Regions from separate parts of the Streptomyces sp. NPDC047043 genome, predicted to be linked through region 1. Evidence: riboswitches for the same ligand, from Rfam matches in the RefSeq annotation. Region 1 holds a riboswitch; each other region holds the start of a gene.

Region 1 (4,173 bases):
CGGCGAGGTCTACGGCTGCGCCCTCGGCTGGTCCGGTTCCTGGCGGATCGCGGTGGCGCAACTCCCGGACGCGCGCGTGCAGATCACCGGCGGCGCCGGCTACGACGACTCCGGGCTGCTGCGCCTGGAGGCGGGGGAGTCGTACACGTCCCCCGTCTTCGCCGGCCTGTGGAGCGACGGCGGCTTCGGCGGTGCGAGCCGTGCCTGGCACGCGTACCAGCGCGCGTACGTCATCCCGGACGCCGACCGGGACCGGCCCGTGCTGTTCAACTCCTGGGAGGCCACGGAGTTCGACATCTCCGAGGAGCAGCAGGGAACCCTTGCCCGGCGGGCCGCGGCGATCGGTGTCGAGCTGTTCGTCGTCGACGACGGCTGGTTCGGCAAGCGCGTCAGCGACCGCGCCGGACTCGGCGACTGGACGCCCAACCGGGACCGGTTCCCGAACGGCCTCAAGCCGCTCGCCGACTATGTGCACGCCCTCGGCATGCAGTTCGGCATCTGGGTCGAACCCGAGATGATCAATCCGGACAGCGACCTCTACCGCGCACACCCCGACTGGGTGCAGTTCCAACCGGGACGAAAGCGGACGGAATTCCGCAATCAGCTTGTACTGAACCTGGCCCGGGAGGATGTCCAGGAGTACCTGTGGGAGCGGCTCGACGGGCTGCTGTCCGGCGCCCCGATCGACTATGTGAAGTGGGACTTCAACCGCTGCTTCACCGACGCGGGCTGGCCGGGCGAGCCCTACCCGCAGCGGCTCTGGGTGGATCATGTCCGCGCCCTGTACACGCTGTTGGACCGACTGCGGGCGGCCCACCCCGACGTCGCCTTCGAGTCCTGCTCGGGCGGTGGCGGCCGGATCGATTTCGGGATCATGAGCCGTACGGACCAGGTGTGGACCTCCGACAACACCGATCCGCTCGACCGTCTCGCCATCCAGCACGGCTTCAGCCAGATCCACCCCGCGCGCGTGATGGCCGCCTGGGTCACCGACAGCCCGAACACCCAGCTCAACGGGCGGGTCAGCTCGCTGCGCTTCCGGTTCGTGAGCGCCATGGCGGGCGTACTCGGGGTCGGCGGGGACCTCACTCAGTGGACCGAGGAGGAGCTTGCCGAGGCCCGGGAGTGGGTGACGCTCTACAAGGAGATCCGGCCCCTTGTGCAGCACGGCGACCTCCATCGGCTCCGGCCCCCGACCGGTGGGCTCAGCGCGGTGCAGTACGTGCGCGGGGACGAGGCGGTTGTCCTTGCCTGGCTCCAGGCGCAGAGCTACGGGGAGCCTGTACCGGCCCTGCGGCTGCGCGGCCTCGACCCGACAGCATCGTACGAATGCCTCGAAACGGGCGAAGTTCACAGAGGTGGCGTATTGCTGCATCACGGGCTTCGTACCGGATTGCGTGGCGACCTTGATGCGGCGATCTTCCGACTGCGTCGCATCTGAGCTATCTGTCCGAATTGGTGCCTTGATTCTGCTTCATCATCCTTCATTCCAACTCGCTCTGGAATGAGGTGTGGTGGAGCAGTGTCACGTGAGGAGCGTCATATTCGTGACCGTGCGTGGCCCGTCATGCTCACGTAATTCACGTGCTTTACATGGGGGTTTGGGTAAAGAGGTGATCCCGTAATTCACGCTGGGTGACCGCGAATTCCCACAAGGGATCAACAGAATCCCATTCCCAGGGAACCGTCACTTGTCCCTTTGCGTCCCGGTCGCTTACGTTCGCCACCAATCCGGACGGACGCCCAATCCTGCCGCCGCCCGGTGCCCGCACAACTCACCCGTGAACGGCAGGAGCGGGGGACCCACAGGTACAACCGCCTGTTCCGGTCTCCGGAACGGCTAGGGGTTAAGTCGCGTCCAAAACGCGGCCGGACATCTCCAGTCCGCACCCGACAGCTCACCTCGTAGGCGCCGGAGAGGAATTCGCCATGCCCGCGAAGGGTAAGCACCGCCGCCCGAAGTACCAGCGTTTCACTCGCTCCATTGCCGTCGCCGGAACCGGTGGCGCAGCTCTCGCCCTTCCGCTCATGGGCGCCGCCGGGGCCCATGCCGCCACCCCGCAGTCCGCTTCCCAGTCGGTTTCGGAAAAGACCGTCCAGTCCCTTCCGGCCGCCGAGAAGAAGGCGGCCAAGAAGAAGACCGCCGCCAACGCGGGTGTGCGGACCTATTCGGTCCGGGCCGGTGACTATCTCGCGAAGATCGCCGACGAGCAGCACGTCGCCGGCGGCTGGAAGAAGCTCTACTCGGACAACCGCCGGGCCGTCGGCGACGACCCCTCGTTGATTCACCCGGGTCTGAAGCTCACGATCGGCAATAAGGCCGCGACGAGCACCACCAAGTCCTCGTCCTCCGCCCCGTCCAAGGCCTCTTCGCCGAGGGGCTCTTCGGCGAAGTCCTCTTCCTCCTCGAAGAAGACCGCCACGCAGGCCGCCGAAACCACCAAGACGGCAAGCGGGTTCACGCTCCCGGTCGCCGGTGCCGCCGTCGGCACGGGCTACCACGTGGCCGGCAGCATGTGGTCCAGCGGGTACCACACGGGCGTCGACTTCGTCGTCCCGACCGGCACCTCCCTCAAAGCCGTGGGTGCGGGCACCGTCGTCTCCGCGGGCTGGGGCGGCGCGTACGGCAACCAGGTCGTCATCAAGCTCGCCGACGGCTACTACGCGCAGTACGGCCACCTGTCCCAGCTCTCCGTCTCGGCAGGCCAGACCGTGACCGAGGGCCAGCAGATCGGCCTCTCCGGAGCGACCGGCAACGTGACCGGACCGCACCTGCACTTCGAGATCAGGACCACGCCGAACTACGGCTCCGACGTGGACCCGGTCGCCTACCTCCGCTCGAAGGGCGTCGGAGTCGGCTGACCCCCCGCCGACCGATCGCCTGACACGCCGCCGAAGGCCGGACCCCGATCCCCGGGTCCGGCCTTCGGTGTGTTCGGCTTTGCGGAGCCATGATCGTTTCATTGCGGTCCTGTGGCGGGTGGTGCAGGGCTGTCGACAGTGAGGGGAAAGTGGGGACAGAGTGATCTCCGTAGCGATGCAAGCGCTTGCTACCGCCCTTCGAGGCCCACGGAGGTCCCCCTGCCCGGCGTCGACCGACGCACCGTCATCAAGGGCGCCGCAGCCGCGGCCGCCGTCGCCCAGTTCTCCTGGGCCGTGTCCTGCACCGCCGCGGCGGACGGCGACGACACCGAACTGCACTGGCTGGAGGGCCAGGCCCCCGACGTGCACGGCGGTGCCACCTGGGGCGTGCCCTGGGCGCTCGGTGCTCACCGGCCGGAGCAGACGTTCCGGCTCGCGACCGCGGACGGCGCCGATGTCCCCGTACAGACCTGGGCCTCCGGCTACTGGCCCGACGGCTCGATCAAGTGGACCGCGCACGCGATCGCCCGAGACGCACCGAAGGCATCGGCGTACCGGCTCACGGCCGGAACTCGCGCCGCACGCGCGCAGAAGGTGACCGTCAGCCGCTCCGCCGGACGGGTCGAGGTGTCCATCGGCGTCATCACCGCCGTGTTCGGCGCGAAGGGCTCCGACACGGCCGTGCGCAGCGTGCGGCGCGGGTCGGCCGAGATCGGGCGGGACGGTCAACTGGTCGCCGTACGGCAGGAGTCCGTGCGTGAGGGCGCGGACGTCGAGCAGTCGGCCGGTCGTGTCGAGAAGGTCGAGGTGGAGCAGGACGGTCCGGTGCGGGCCGTGGTCCGCGTCGAGGGCCGGCACCGCCGCGGCGGGCGCGCCTGGCTGCCGTACACGCTCCGCTTCGTCTTCTTCGCCGGCGCCGAGTCCTTCGGTCTGGTGCACACCTTCGTCGGGGACGGCGAGCAGAAGCCCGGTGCCGACCGGGGCGGCTTCCTGCGCGGCCTCGGCATCCGCTGCACGGTGCCGCCCTCCGACCAGCCGTACGACCGGCACATACGGTTCGCCGACTCGGGTGGCGGCGTGTTCGTCATACCGGAGCAGCGGAGTTCCGAGCCGCCTACCGCGCCCTCCTCGACCGGTTGCGGGCGGCCGCTCCGCACACTCGCATCCTCGCGCCGCGTCCCTTCAACGGCGCGCACGCCGACGGCATCGCGGCCGTGGTGGCCGAACCGGCCGATTGCGGCGCGGAGTTCGTCGGCACAACCGACTGGCTCTCCCTCGGACGGTGACTTCAACGGCACCGTCCACCCCAGC
Region 2 (4,173 bases), on a different contig from region 1:
CCCCACCTCCTCGCCGTCGTACCAGAGCCCGAGCCGCCTGACCTCGTCCTCGTACAGCGGGCCGCCCACCGGATCCTCGGGTACGTTCCCGAGCATCTCGAAGCCGTCGAGGAGCCAACAGGCGCAGTTCCAGCGGGCCTCGCCCGGGTCCTCCGGGTATTTCTCGCGCTCGTACTGGCTCTCCGTGTTGTAGCCGATGGCCACGTACGGCCGCCGGGCGTCGTAGTCGATCTGCCAGATGCGGAACGAGAGCGCGTATATCTCGGGCCGCAGTTCCTGCGGGAACCGCTCCAGGATGCCGACGGCGGCCTCGCGCAGATGCGCCTGGAACTTCTCCGCCCGATCCTTCACAACAACAGCCCCGTTCCGTAAGTGCAGTGAAAGCGACATCGCAAGCGTCGCAGCCGCCACTGACAAGGGACTTCGGAGGCAGCAGGCACCATGGCCAAAAGCCCCGTACTGGTACCGAAGAGCCCATGCCGGTGGCGGAAAGGCCGTTATGGGTACGGGAGTTGACGAAGTGGCGGGGGTGAACGGGGCGGTCGTCCGGTTGGCGATGAGTCGGCGCGGCGTCCTGTCCGTATTCTCTGATCATGGCCGCACCCACCGCATATGCACTCATCGCCACCGACCTGGACGGCACGCTGCTCCGAGGCGACGACACGCTCTCCGACCGGTCCCTCGCCGCGCTCGCGCGGGCGGCCGGCGCCGGCGTCCGGCACCTCGTCGTCACGGGCCGGCCGGCCCCGAGAGTGCGCCCGCTCCTGGACGAACTGGGCGGCAGGGGGCTCGCGGTGTGCGGACAGGGCGCGCAGGTGTACGACGCCGGCGCGGACCGTCTGCTCTGGTCCGTCACGCTGGACAGGGAGCTGGCCGAGACCGCCCTGGGCAAGATCGAGGCCGAGGTGGGCGAGGTGTACGCGGCGGTGGACCAGGACGGCGTGGACGGCCTCACGCTCATCGAACCGGGCTACCTGATGCCGCATCCCGCGCTGCCCGCGGTACGCGTCGAGCGGCGCGACGACCTTTGGTGCGAACCCATCAGCAAGGTGCTGCTGCGCCATCCCGACCTGACGGACGACGAGTTGGCGGCGACGGCTCGCTCGGTGGTCGGTTCGCTGGCCACCGTCACCATGTCGGGGCCGGGGACCGTCGAACTCCAGCCATGCGGCATCACGAAGGCGACGGGCCTCGCACTGGCCGCCGCATACCTGGGACTTGGCCCGGAAGGGACGATCGCCTTCGGCGACATGCCGAACGACATCCCCATGTTCGACTGGGCCGCCCACGGCGTCGCGATGGCCAACGCCCACCCCGAACTCAAGGCCGTGGCCGACGAGATCACCCTGTCGAACGAGGACGACGGCATCGCCGCCGTCCTCGAACGACTCTATTCGTGACCGCAGAGACCTAGTACGCCCCGAACACGTTGTCGATGGAGCCGTACCGCGCGGCCGCGTAGTTGCAGGCGGCGGTGATGTTCGCGACCGGGTCGAACGGGTCGAGCGACGTGCCGGGCACGTGGTAGGCCAGGAACGTCGGGTCGATGACCTGCAGCAGGCCCTTGGACGGGGTGCCCGCGGCGGCGTTGGAGTCCCAGTTGTTGATGGCGGCCGGGTTGCCGGACGACTCCCGGATGATGTTGCGGTAAATGCCGTCGTACGTACCGGGAATTCCCTTCTGCGCCATGATGTCCAGCGACTGGCGGATCCATCCGTCCAGGTTGTTCGCGTACGTCTTGGCGGAGGCCTGGGTGGCGTGCGCGACGGACGAGGACTTCTTGGCGGCCGTCGTGCTCGCCGTCTTCGTCGTCCTGACCGTCAGCTTCAGGCCCGAGTGGATCAGCCTGGGGTTGTCGCCGATGGCCTTGCGGTTGTCCTTGTAGATCTGCCGCCAGCCACCCGGAGTGTCGTATTTGTCCGCGATGCCGTAGAGCGTGTCGCCGTTGACCGTGGTGTACGTGACGGACCTGACCTGCGATGCGGCCGACGCGGCGGCGGGGGCCTGGGCCGGCGTCGCGGCGCTCGCGGCAGTCGCGCTCAGGAGCGGGATCGCGAGTGCGGCGGTGCCGGCTCCGGCGGCGACGACGCCTCGGGTGAGGGGGCTGGTTCTGGGGCGGCGGTGCTTGCCTCGGGGCATGGCGCTGTTCCTCTCCGGCGCCTACGAGGTGAGCTGTCGGGTTCGGGCGGGGAGTTGCCCGGCCGCGCCCTGACGGGCACGGCTTCACCCCTAGCCGTTCCGGGACGCATCGAGACGTCCGGACCGGCGACTTACCTGGGTCCCCCGCTCCTGCCGTGTACGAGTGGGTGCGGTGATGGAAGCTCGGACGGCGGCAGGATTCGGCGTCCGCCCGGCTGGGCCGGAAACGTATGCGAGAGCACATGCCCGAAACAAGTGCCGGATTGATGGATCGCACCCATTGACCTCGGCATGAGCCTTATGGGCCGCTTGATCCTTTGCGGCTGCCAAGGCTCAACTGGCTCATGGCGCAAGGGGGAACGCGAGCGGAGGGTGGTGGTGACGTCTGCGGTCGCGCGTGACTCAAGTCACTGACATCGCACCCGATTCACGAAGCGTGCAAAAACGGGCAATGCCCTCAACTCATAGTCAACCGGCCGTCCGTGGGATCCGCCGCTCCCATGTCCGGTGGAAGACGACCTCTCCACCGTCCGTGCAAATCACCTCATTCGAGGCGATGAAGTCCTTTCCGGTACAGCTGATCTTCGAGCGCGTACGGACCGTGGCGTCCCACGCGAGCTCCGGCCGGTGCAGGCGGACGAACCAGTCCGAGCGGGTGCGCGCCGACAGAGGGTCGGCCTCATGGATCGTGTACGTCTCCAGGGCGTCCTCGGTGAACTCCAGACCGTCCGGGTACACGCGCGTGCCGCCGTAGCGCGGGTCGACCTCCAGGCGCCACTCGCCCTTGGCGACGTCCCGCACCACGAGGCGCTCGGGGCGCGGTTCGTCCAGCGTGATCGGGGAGTTCACGCCCAGCGTCTGCGCCTGCTCCGGCTCCTCGAAGATGATCGCCTTCTCGTCCGACGCACGCGCGCGTACCGGAAGTTCCAGCGAACTGCCCTCCGGATGCAGCGTGAAGCCGGCCGCCGAGTCGGGCTGCGGCCAGATCCACGGCCAGTACGCGGAGGACACGGCAAGACGGATGCGATGGCCGGACGGGAAGACATGGCCGATGCCGTTCAGCTCGAACTCGACGTCCTCGGTGGCACCCGTCGTCCACGGCACGGCACGGTCGCGTCCCTGCCGCGCGGACAGGTTCAGCACGCCGCGCGTGACGAGGGTCGATGAACCATCCGGTGTCATGTCACATAGCCGTACGACAATCTGACCGCTCGCCACCTCGGAGGTCACCCGCAGCCGCACCCTCGGCCGCCCCAGCACCCATGTCTCCTCGCCCACCACGAAGTCGAAGCACACCGACCGCCCGTCCTCGTCGCGCTGGTCCGGCGGCAGATCGGCGTCGTTGCCGAAGGGGAAGAAACGGCCGGCGTCCACGCCTGTGTGCTGGGGTGAGCGGACCGGTGCAGCGGCAGTGGAATGTGACATAGCACTGCCCGGAAGCCCGTACGAGACCGCCGTGACATTGGGCGACGGCCACCCCGGCTCCCCGACCCACCGCCCCGGCAGCGTCCCGTACACCGTGGCCGGAGGGTGCGAGTCGCTGATGTAGGCACGCAGCAGGGGCTCGCGCATCGCCCCGGAGTCGATGCCCTTGAGCCAGTGGTCCCACCAGCGCAGGGTCTCCTGGAGGAAGCCGATCGCCGGGCCCGGCGGCAGGCCGCGGTCCGGGTACTGGTGCGACCAGGGGCCGATCAGGCCGCGTACGCGGTCGGCGGGCAGGTGCTCGACGAGGCGCAGCACCGTGTCGCGGTACGGGTCGTGCCAGCCGCCCACCGCGAGGACGGCGGCGTCGATCGCGCCGTAGTCCTCGCAGACGCTGCCGTGGCGCCAGTACTCGTCGCGCGTCTGGTGGGTCAGCCAGGTGTGCAGGAAGGGCTCGACGGCGCCCTCCAAGCGCTTGATCCACATCTCCCGCCAGACCGGGCCGACGTACAGCGGATCGGGCGGTCGCGACACGAAGGCGAGCATCGTCGCCGCCCACGCGTGCATGTCCACCGCCAGGACGGAACCTCCCATGTAGTGCACGTCGTTGTC
Region 3 (4,173 bases), on a different contig from region 1:
CGGACAGCACATCGCACCCGGCGACCCCGTCCTCGTCGTACTCGCCGCCGCCGACCGGGACCCGGAGCGGTTCGCCGATCCGGACACCCTCGACCTGGCCCGCCGTGACAACCAGCACCTCGGGTACGGCCACGGGATCCACTACTGCCTCGGCGCACCGCTCGCCCGGCTCGAAGGCCAGACCGCGCTCGCCACACTCCTCACCCGGCTCCCAAACCTCCAACTTGCCCAGGACCCCGCCGAGTTGAGGTGGCGGGGCGGGCTCATCATGCGCGGACTGCGTACGCTTCCGGTCGAGTTCACCCCGATTGAGCCACTGCATCCCCCCGGTCAAAGGTGAAACGCCCTCTACTCTGTGATCTTCACGTGATCTACGCGGCATTAACTTGTGACAAGTGATCGAGTGCCGATACGTTCACGGATCAACGACGGCGCCCGAGTTCCATGCGCCGCGGTCATTGCTGTCTCGCGAAAGGCCTCCGCATGCTCTCCGGGAACGGTCGTCACCGTCGCCCCCGCCAGGCTCCGGCACTTCTCGTCGCGGCCGGAGTGACCGGCTCCGCCATCGCCATCCCGCTCCTCGGGGCAGCGAGCGCGAACGCCGCCGACGGCACCACCTGGGACAAGGTGGCGAACTGCGAGACCGGCGGCTCCTGGAGCGAGAACAGCGGCAACGGCTTCTACGGCGGGCTCCAGCTCTCCCAGAAGAACTGGGAGAAGTACGGCGGCCTCGACTACGCCCCGAGCGCCGACCTCGCCAGCCGCAACCAGCAGATAGCCGTCGCCGAGAAGCTCCTCGACGACCAGGGCGTCGGCGCGTTCCACACCTGCGGTCTGACCTCCGGGCTGAGCAAGAGCTCGGGCTCGGCCGACGTCGACACGGGCATTCTGGGCGACAGCTCCGATTCGTCCAGTTCGTCTGATTCTTTGGACGGTTCGGGCTCGACCGGTCTGTCCAACTCTTCGGGCGAGTCGTCGAGCAACTCGTCCGACGGCACGTCCTCGGCGGACAAGTCGGCCTCGCCCTCCACCTCTCCCGACTCCTCCGCGGACTCCAAGGGCAACTCCAGCAAATCGGACAAGTCGGCCTCGCCTTCCGTCTCTCCGTCCGATGCGCAGTCGGCCGACAGCTCATCCACAGGCCGGACGAACAGTGACGACTCGGACAAAGCCGAGCAGGCTGCGGGCTCTTGGGCCCTCGTCGACACCGGCGCGACCGGCACCGGCCGCCATCGTGGCGCCAGCGCCGACGAGTCCGCCGCCGACAGTCGTACGGACGACACGTACACCGTCCATGCCGGCGACACTCTCGCCTCCATCGCCGACTCCCTTGACCTGGACGGCGGATGGCGCGCGCTCTACGCCGAGAACAAGAAGGCCATCGGTACCGACCCGAACCACATCTTCGCCGGTCAGACCCTGCAACTCCCTGCCGAATAGGGCGAAAAGCAGAGGGAGTTCGCGTCACACTTCGCGCCGAATGTCCGCTTTGGCGAAAGTGTGGGATGAGTCTCAGAAGCCCTGATCGTCTTTGAAATTCCCCGGATTCCCTGTCTACGGTCGTCACCGCTCGTCACCACGAGCCCCGGCTGCCGCAACGCCGAATCCTGCCAGCGGCCGTACGGGAACAGTCGTCGCGTAAAGCGCCGTAGGCAGGAGCGGGGGACCCAAGGTAAGTGCCGGGTCCGGCAGTTGAGGCCGTATGGCCGAAGGCAGCCGGAACCGGCTTGGGGTGAAGTCGTGCACCGGGAGGTGCGCGGCAGGGCAACTCAACCGGCCCTAACCCGACAGCTCACCTCGCAGGCGTCGGTGAGGGGATCCTTCCATGCTGTTTTCCGGCAAGGGCAAGCACCGTCGTCCGTCCAAGGCCACCCGCGTCGCCGCGCTCGCCGGCGTCACCGGTGTCGCCATCGCCGCCCCGCTGATGGCGGCCGGCAACGCCTCCGCCGCCACCGCCTCCGAGTGGGACGCCGTCGCCCAGTGCGAGTCGGGCGGCAACTGGTCCATCAACACCGGCAACGGCTACTACGGCGGCCTGCAGTTCTCCGCCTCGACGTGGGCCGCGTACGGCGGCACGAAGTACGCCTCCACCGCCAACCAGGCCAGCAAGGCGCAGCAGATCGAGATAGCCGAGAAGGTCCTCGCCTCCCAGGGCAAGGGTGCCTGGCCGGTCTGCGGCAAGGGTCTGTCCGGCGCCACGTACAGCGGTTCCAGCAGCTCCTCCAGCTCCTCGAACTCGGGCAGCACCAGCACCCGCTCCTCCGAGCAGAGCGCCTCCCGCTCCTCCGAGCGTCCGACTGTCAAGAAGTCGACGAAGACCGTCACCACCCCGACCGGCAAGAAGGTCAAGAAGGGCGACGGCGAGTACAAGGTCGTCAAGGGTGACACCCTCAGCTCCATCGCCGAGAAGCACGGCGTCAAGGGCGGCTGGCAGAAGCTGTTCAAGCTGAACAAGGACATCGTCGAGGACGCCAACCTCATCTACCCGGGCCAGCAGCTGCACCTCAAGTGACAGCGGGCCGGTAGCTGAACCACAGCGCCCTGACAGCCGTGTCCTTCACTATGGAGGACACGTGAGGGCCTCCCCCGTCCCCACGGGCTCCCCGCTCCGGTGCGTGTTCCCCCGTACGCACCGGGGCGGGGCTCTTTTTGCGCCCACGCTTTGTTCCGTTCGGAAACAATTTACTCTCGGTTCCGCTCAAGGGGTGGTCGGCAGCGTGGCCGATCGGCCGGAGACGGTTAGGCTCGTCTCGCAGAGCCACTGCGCTACTGCCGTAGCCGCGTCACATCCATGAAGGAGATGCTCGTGCCGTCCATCGACGTCGTCGTAGCCCGGGAAATCCTGGACTCCCGAGGCAACCCCACGGTCGAGGTCGAGGTCGGCCTCGACGACGGCAGCACGGGTCGTGCCGCCGTCCCGTCCGGCGCCTCGACGGGTGCCTTCGAAGCCATCGAGCTCCGCGACGGTGACCCCAACCGCTACCAGGGCAAGGGTGTCGAGAAGGCCGTCCTCGCCGTCATCGAGCAGATCGGCCCGGAGCTGGTCGGCTACGACGCCACCGAGCAGCGTCTGATCGACCAGGCGATGTTCGACCTGGACGCCACCGACAACAAGGGCTCCCTCGGCGCCAACGCCATCCTCGGCGTCTCCCTCGCCGTCGCCCACGCCGCCTCCGAGGCCAGCGACCTCCCGCTCTTCCGCTACCTGGGCGGCCCGAACGCGCACCTGCTGCCGGTGCCGATGATGAACATCCTGAACGGCGGCTCGCACGCCGACTCCAACGTGGACATCCAGGAGTTCATGATCGCCCCGATCGGCGCGGAGTCCTTCTCCGAGGCGCTGCGCTGGGGCACCGAGGTCTACCACACCCTCAAGAAGGTGCTGAAGACCAAGGGCCTGTCCACCGGCCTCGGCGACGAGGGCGGCTTCGCCCCGAACCTGGACTCCAACCGTGCCGCCCTCGACCTCATCCTCGAGGCCATCAAGGAAGCCGGCTACGCCCCGGGCGAGCAGATCGCCCTCGCGCTCGACGTCGCCGCCTCCGAGTTCTACAAGGACGGCAAGTACCTCTTCGAGGGCAAGGAGCGCTCCGCCGCCGAGATGACGGAGTACTACGAGGAGCTCGTCGCGGCCTACCCGCTCGTCTCCATCGAGGACCCGCTGTTCGAGGACGACTGGGCCGGCTGGAAGGTCATCACCGACAAGCTCGGCGACAAGGTCCAGCTCGTCGGCGACGACCTGTTCGTCACCAACCCGGAGCGCCTGGCCCGCGGTATCGAGGACGGCGCCGCCAACGCGCTGCTCGTGAAGGTGAACCAGATCGGTTCGCTCACCGAGACCCTGGACGCCGTCGAGCTCGCCCAGCGCAGCGGCTTCAAGTGCATGATGTCCCACCGCTCCGGCGAGACCGAGGACGTCACCATCGCCGACCTCGCCGTCGCCACCAACTGCGGCCAGATCAAGACCGGCGCCCCGGCCCGCTCCGAGCGCGTCGCCAAGTACAACCAGCTGCTGCGCATCGAGGAGATCCTCGACGACGCCGCGGTGTACGCGGGTCGTTCGGCCTTCCCGCGCTTCAAGGGCTGAGCCTTCCCGAACGTCCGCTCTGCGGACCACGGGCACAGTAAGGGCTGACCCAACCAGGTCTAAGCCTTAGCCAGTCGTACGTACGT
Region 4 (4,173 bases), on a different contig from region 1:
CAGCACGACGGCGACTACGTCCAGCAGACCCGTGACGCGCGCGTCCCCGACCGCGGCGGCGCGGCCGAGTGGCACGAGCTGCGCGCGGAGTGGCACCGGCTCTTCTGGGAGAGCTCGGGCCCGGTCCGGCACCACGTGATCACCGAGCAGCTGCCGACGTTGTACGACTGCTTCAACCAGGCGGACGTCCTGATCAGCGACGTCTCCTCGGTGGTCGCCGACTTCGTCGCGAGTCTCAAGCCGTATGTGCTGACCAACGCGCTGGGCCTGCCCGACGAGGAGTTCCGGGCCGCGTACACCACTGCCGGAGGTGCTTATCTCCTCGACCGCGAGTGCACCCGGCTGCCGGAGATCCTGGGCTCGGTCCGCGAACCGCACCACGACCCGATGGCCGCGCACCGCCGCGTCCTCAAGGAGTACGTCCTCGGCCCGGACCGTCCCGCGTCCATGGAGCGGTTCAACACCGCGGTCAACGCACTGGCCGAACGGTCGGCGGCGGAGACGGCAGGCGAACGGGGCGCGGCCGACCGGCACGCGGCACAGAGGGCGGTCGAACTCGGGCCGGCCGACCGGACCGAGCTGGTCGGCCTGGTCGACCCCGCCGGGTGAGCCTGCCGGACGTCGGCCTACGACCTGCGTCGCGGCTTTCCGCGCTTGGCGGGCTTGGCGCCCTTGGAGCCGGCCGTACCGCCGCGGGGGTTCCGGGTGGTCGCCTTCCCGGTCGTCTTTCCGCTCGCCTTCGGCGTCGTCTTCGCAGCCGCGGATTTACGGCGCGGCTGGCCGGCCTTGTCCTGGGGCTGAGCCGACGGTGACTGTCGGCCACGGGAGCTGTTGACCGTGCGGCCGCGGACGATGCCGATGAAGTCCTCGACCATGTCCGTGGTGGCCTCCTCCGGCCACGACAGGGCGACGCCCGACTGCGGGGCGTCCACGACCGGCCGGTAGGTGAGGTCCCTGCGGTGGTGGAGGCGGGCCAGCGACTGGGGGACGACCAGGAGGCCGACGCCCGCCGCGACCAGTTCCACGGCGTCCTCGGTGGTGGCGGGGCGCTCGAAGGCGGGCTCGCCGGGCGGCCGGTCCCAGTCGAGGACGTCGTCGAGGGGGTGGAGGACGACCTCCTCGGCGAGGTCGTCGAGGGTCACCTCGTCCGCCGCCGTGATCACGTGGTCCTTGGGGACCACGACCACCGTCGTCTCGGTGTAGAGGGGGATCGCGCTGAAGAACGTACGGTCCACCGGCAGCCGCACCAGCCCCGCGTCGGCCGTACCGTCGCGCAGCACGCCGGAGGCCTCGGCGGCCGGTACGGCGAGGAGGGTCAGCGGGGTGTCGGGCAGGCGCTCGTTCCAGATCCGCACCCACTTGGCGGGCGTCGTCCCCGGGACGTACGCAAGCCGGAACACTGGGGGTGCTTCCGAGCCTGGCATTCCGCCAGGTTACCGGCCGTGGTCGGCGGGCCCGCACGCGCTCGTTACCCTGGACGGCATGAAGTCGCACCAGACCACCCAGACGATGAAGCCCGCGACCGCGGCGAAGAAGCTGGGTGTGTACCTCGAGGCCACCCCCGCCGAGTTCCGGGAGGGTGTCGTCTCGCGCGCCCAGCTCGACGCCTTCCAGGCCGATCCGCCTCAGTGGCTGCGCGAGCTGCGGGCCAACGGTCCGCACCCCCGCCCGGTGGTCGCGGAGAAGCTGGGCATCTCCATCTCGGGTCTCGCCCGCGGCGGGATCACGGAGCCGCTGACGACCGAGCAGATCGAGGCCCTGAAGCAGGAGCAGCCCGAGTGGCTGGTGAAGGAGCGCGCCACCCAGGCCGAGGTCCGCAAGGAGGGGGCGCGCATCAAGAAGCGCAACGCCGAGCGCGCGGCCGGCGCCGACCACCCGCGATCCTGACGTCCCGGAGTCCGGGCCGCGACAGTCCGTCGCCGCCCGGACTCCGTGCGTATATGAAGGGGCGGATCTGACGGCGCATCAAGACGAAGGTCACAAAAGCGTATCGGACATTCCGCCCTTCAACCTTCACACGAGCCGCACAAGTTGGCTAGCTTGGCATCAGGCCGCTCGAGTCACTCCGGCGAACCCCGTCGGGAAGCGCGGCCTCCGCCGAGTCCGGTGCGCCTGTGTGGGCAGCCGGAGCCGGGGACCCAACCGAATCATGGGGTGAATCGGCCCAACTGCCCTTCGGGGCAAGGGCCGTAGGGCAATCCTTCCGGAACGACCGCCCGAACCCGACAGCTAACTCGGTAGGCGGAGTACGGAAGGAGTACGGCTCCCATGGCGCCGGAACGATCGTCGCGTCCTGGAGGCACTGGCCTCCCCGGTATGCGCAACTCCGCCCTCGCCACGGCGGCCCTCACCTCGGTGGCGCTGCTGTCGCAGACCGCCGACGCCGCACCGCTCACGGGGGACGAGGGACCCAGCCGCGAGGACGTCCGGCAGCGCGTGAGCAGCCTGTACGACCGGGCCGAGGACGACACCGGCCAACACAACCTGACCCGCATCCAGCAGGCGGCCAAGCGCGGCCGCGTCACCCCTGCGGGCGGGGGCAGGCGCTCGGATCCCGACCTCGACAACGTCACCAGGCAGTGGTTCGACGGGGCGCGGGCCTCGCTGGGCCCGACGGTGCCGGCGGTGCTGCCGTCCGATCGCACGCCGGCCCGCCCGGCCGAGACCCGGCGCGCGCGTCCGGCGGAGCGCGCAGGGGACGGCCGTACCGGCCGTGAGCTGGAGGCTGCCGCGCGGGCCCTGCCCCAGTTGCCCGCGGCAGGCGCCCGCCGTCCGGTCGCCGAGCTGACCGCCGGACCCGCGACCGCGCTCCCCGCCGTGCCGGCCCCGCGTCAGGAGACCGCCCCCGCCCTGCCCGCAGCCCCCGAGTCGAAGCAGTCCTCGCTGCGGAAGTCCAAGCAGGAGAGCCAGCGCAAGATCGCGGCCGCCAGCGAGCTGCTGTACCGCTACACCGCCCAGCAGACCTCGCTGCCGCGCCCGGTCCTCGACCCGCGACCGGCCCAGGACACCTGGCAGACGGCCGTGCAGCAGAGCGCGCCGCTCGCGGCGATCGAGCAGCCGCAGCCCGCCTGGGCGACCACGGCGCAGCAGGCCGTCGTGCAGGCGCAGCCGGCCCAGGGCGGCTGGCAGGACCCGGTGGCGCAGGAACAGGCCCGCCGTGCGGCCGACGAGGCGTGGCGGCTGCAGCAGCCGTCGGTGCTCGACACCGGCGTGCCGATGGCCGAGCAGTGGCGCCCGCAGGGGCAGACGGTTCTGGACACCGGCGTGCCCATGACGCGGGAGTGGCGCCCGCAGGAGCAGACGGTCCTCGACACCGGCATACCCATGACCCAGGACTGGCGCGCGCAGCAGCCGTCGGTGCTCGACACCGGTGTCCCGGCGCCGCAGACGCCCATCGGCACCAAGGCCGACCGGGCCGTCGCCTTCGCGCAGGCGCAGATCGGCAGGCCCTGCCTGTGGGGTGCGGTCGGGCCGGAGTCGTACGACAACGCCGGTCTCACCCAGGCCGCCTGGAGGGCCGCCGGGGTCGCCCTGCCGCGGTCCACGTCCGAGCAGGCGAGCACCGGCACGGTGATCCCGCTCGCCGAGAGCCGGCCCGGGGACCTGATCTTCTTCCACGACAACTTCAGCCACGTCGGCCTCTACACCGGCAACGGCATGATGATCCACGCGCCCGGCCCGGGCTCGGTCATCCGCGAGGAGTCGATCCACAACGCCGGGGAGGCGGCGATCCGCATCGCCGTACGGCCCGCGTGAGTCTCAGGAACGCCGCTCGAGCCGCGACACCAGCAGCTCGGTGAACTGCGAGGCCGCCCACGCGAGTCGGCGGCCGAGCATCGTCCGGACCTGGGCCTCGCGCTGCCGGAAGACCGGGTGGTCCACCCGTACGTGCACGACGCCCTCGGTGCCCTCGTCCAGGTCGCCGAGATCACCGACGAGGGCGATGCCGCCGCCGCAGCGCACGAACTCGTACAGCGGGGCGAGCGCGTCGCACACCAGGGCGGGCCGGACCGTGAGTCCCTCCAACTGGGCGCCGATGTCGAACAGTTCACGCTGACTGGTGCCGGCCGAGCCGAGCGCGAGCGGGTGGGCGCACAGCTCGGCGAGGGTGATCCGCTCCCGCCCCGCCAGCCCGTGCCCGACCGGGACGATCGCCGCGACCGGGATGACGAC

The links. A riboswitch is a leader RNA that binds a small molecule or an ion and turns the genes downstream of it on or off. The one in region 1 is predicted to bind cyclic di-AMP.
Region 2: another riboswitch for cyclic di-AMP. It lies ahead of ABZ880_RS21685 (LysM peptidoglycan-binding domain-containing protein); the one in region 1 lies ahead of ABZ880_RS32055 (LysM peptidoglycan-binding domain-containing M23 family metallopeptidase).
Region 3: another riboswitch for cyclic di-AMP. It lies ahead of ABZ880_RS11880 (transglycosylase family protein); the one in region 1 lies ahead of ABZ880_RS32055 (LysM peptidoglycan-binding domain-containing M23 family metallopeptidase).
Region 4: another riboswitch for cyclic di-AMP. It lies ahead of ABZ880_RS17990 (NlpC/P60 family protein); the one in region 1 lies ahead of ABZ880_RS32055 (LysM peptidoglycan-binding domain-containing M23 family metallopeptidase).

The regions. Positions count from the first base shown of each region.
Region 1 is NZ_JBEYVO010000022.1:170,618-174,790, forward strand. It holds gene ABZ880_RS32050 (alpha-galactosidase) at 1-1,441, shown strand, start outside; cyclic di-AMP (ydaO/yuaA leader) riboswitch at 1,747-1,925, shown strand; gene ABZ880_RS32055 (LysM peptidoglycan-binding domain-containing M23 family metallopeptidase) at 1,930-2,862, shown strand; gene ABZ880_RS32060 (hypothetical protein) at 3,157-4,173, shown strand, end outside.
Region 2 is NZ_JBEYVO010000013.1:106,409-110,581, reverse strand. It holds gene ABZ880_RS21695 (hypothetical protein) at 1-351, opposite strand, end outside; gene ABZ880_RS21690 (HAD family hydrolase) at 594-1,400, shown strand; gene ABZ880_RS21685 (LysM peptidoglycan-binding domain-containing protein) at 1,411-2,139, opposite strand; cyclic di-AMP (ydaO/yuaA leader) riboswitch at 2,145-2,324, opposite strand; gene ABZ880_RS21680 (CocE/NonD family hydrolase) at 2,608-4,173, opposite strand, start outside.
Region 3 is NZ_JBEYVO010000006.1:237,404-241,576, forward strand. It holds gene ABZ880_RS11870 (cytochrome P450) at 1-340, shown strand, start outside; gene ABZ880_RS11875 (transglycosylase family protein) at 484-1,440, shown strand; cyclic di-AMP (ydaO/yuaA leader) riboswitch at 1,635-1,821, shown strand; gene ABZ880_RS11880 (transglycosylase family protein) at 1,826-2,512, shown strand; gene eno (phosphopyruvate hydratase) at 2,801-4,087, shown strand.
Region 4 is NZ_JBEYVO010000010.1:235,811-239,983, reverse strand. It holds gene ABZ880_RS18005 (hypothetical protein) at 1-609, shown strand, start outside; gene ABZ880_RS18000 (LysR family substrate-binding domain-containing protein) at 627-1,424, opposite strand; gene ABZ880_RS17995 (DUF5997 family protein) at 1,483-1,887, shown strand; cyclic di-AMP (ydaO/yuaA leader) riboswitch at 2,086-2,260, shown strand; gene ABZ880_RS17990 (NlpC/P60 family protein) at 2,317-3,756, shown strand; gene ABZ880_RS17985 (LysR substrate-binding domain-containing protein) at 3,760-4,173, opposite strand, start outside.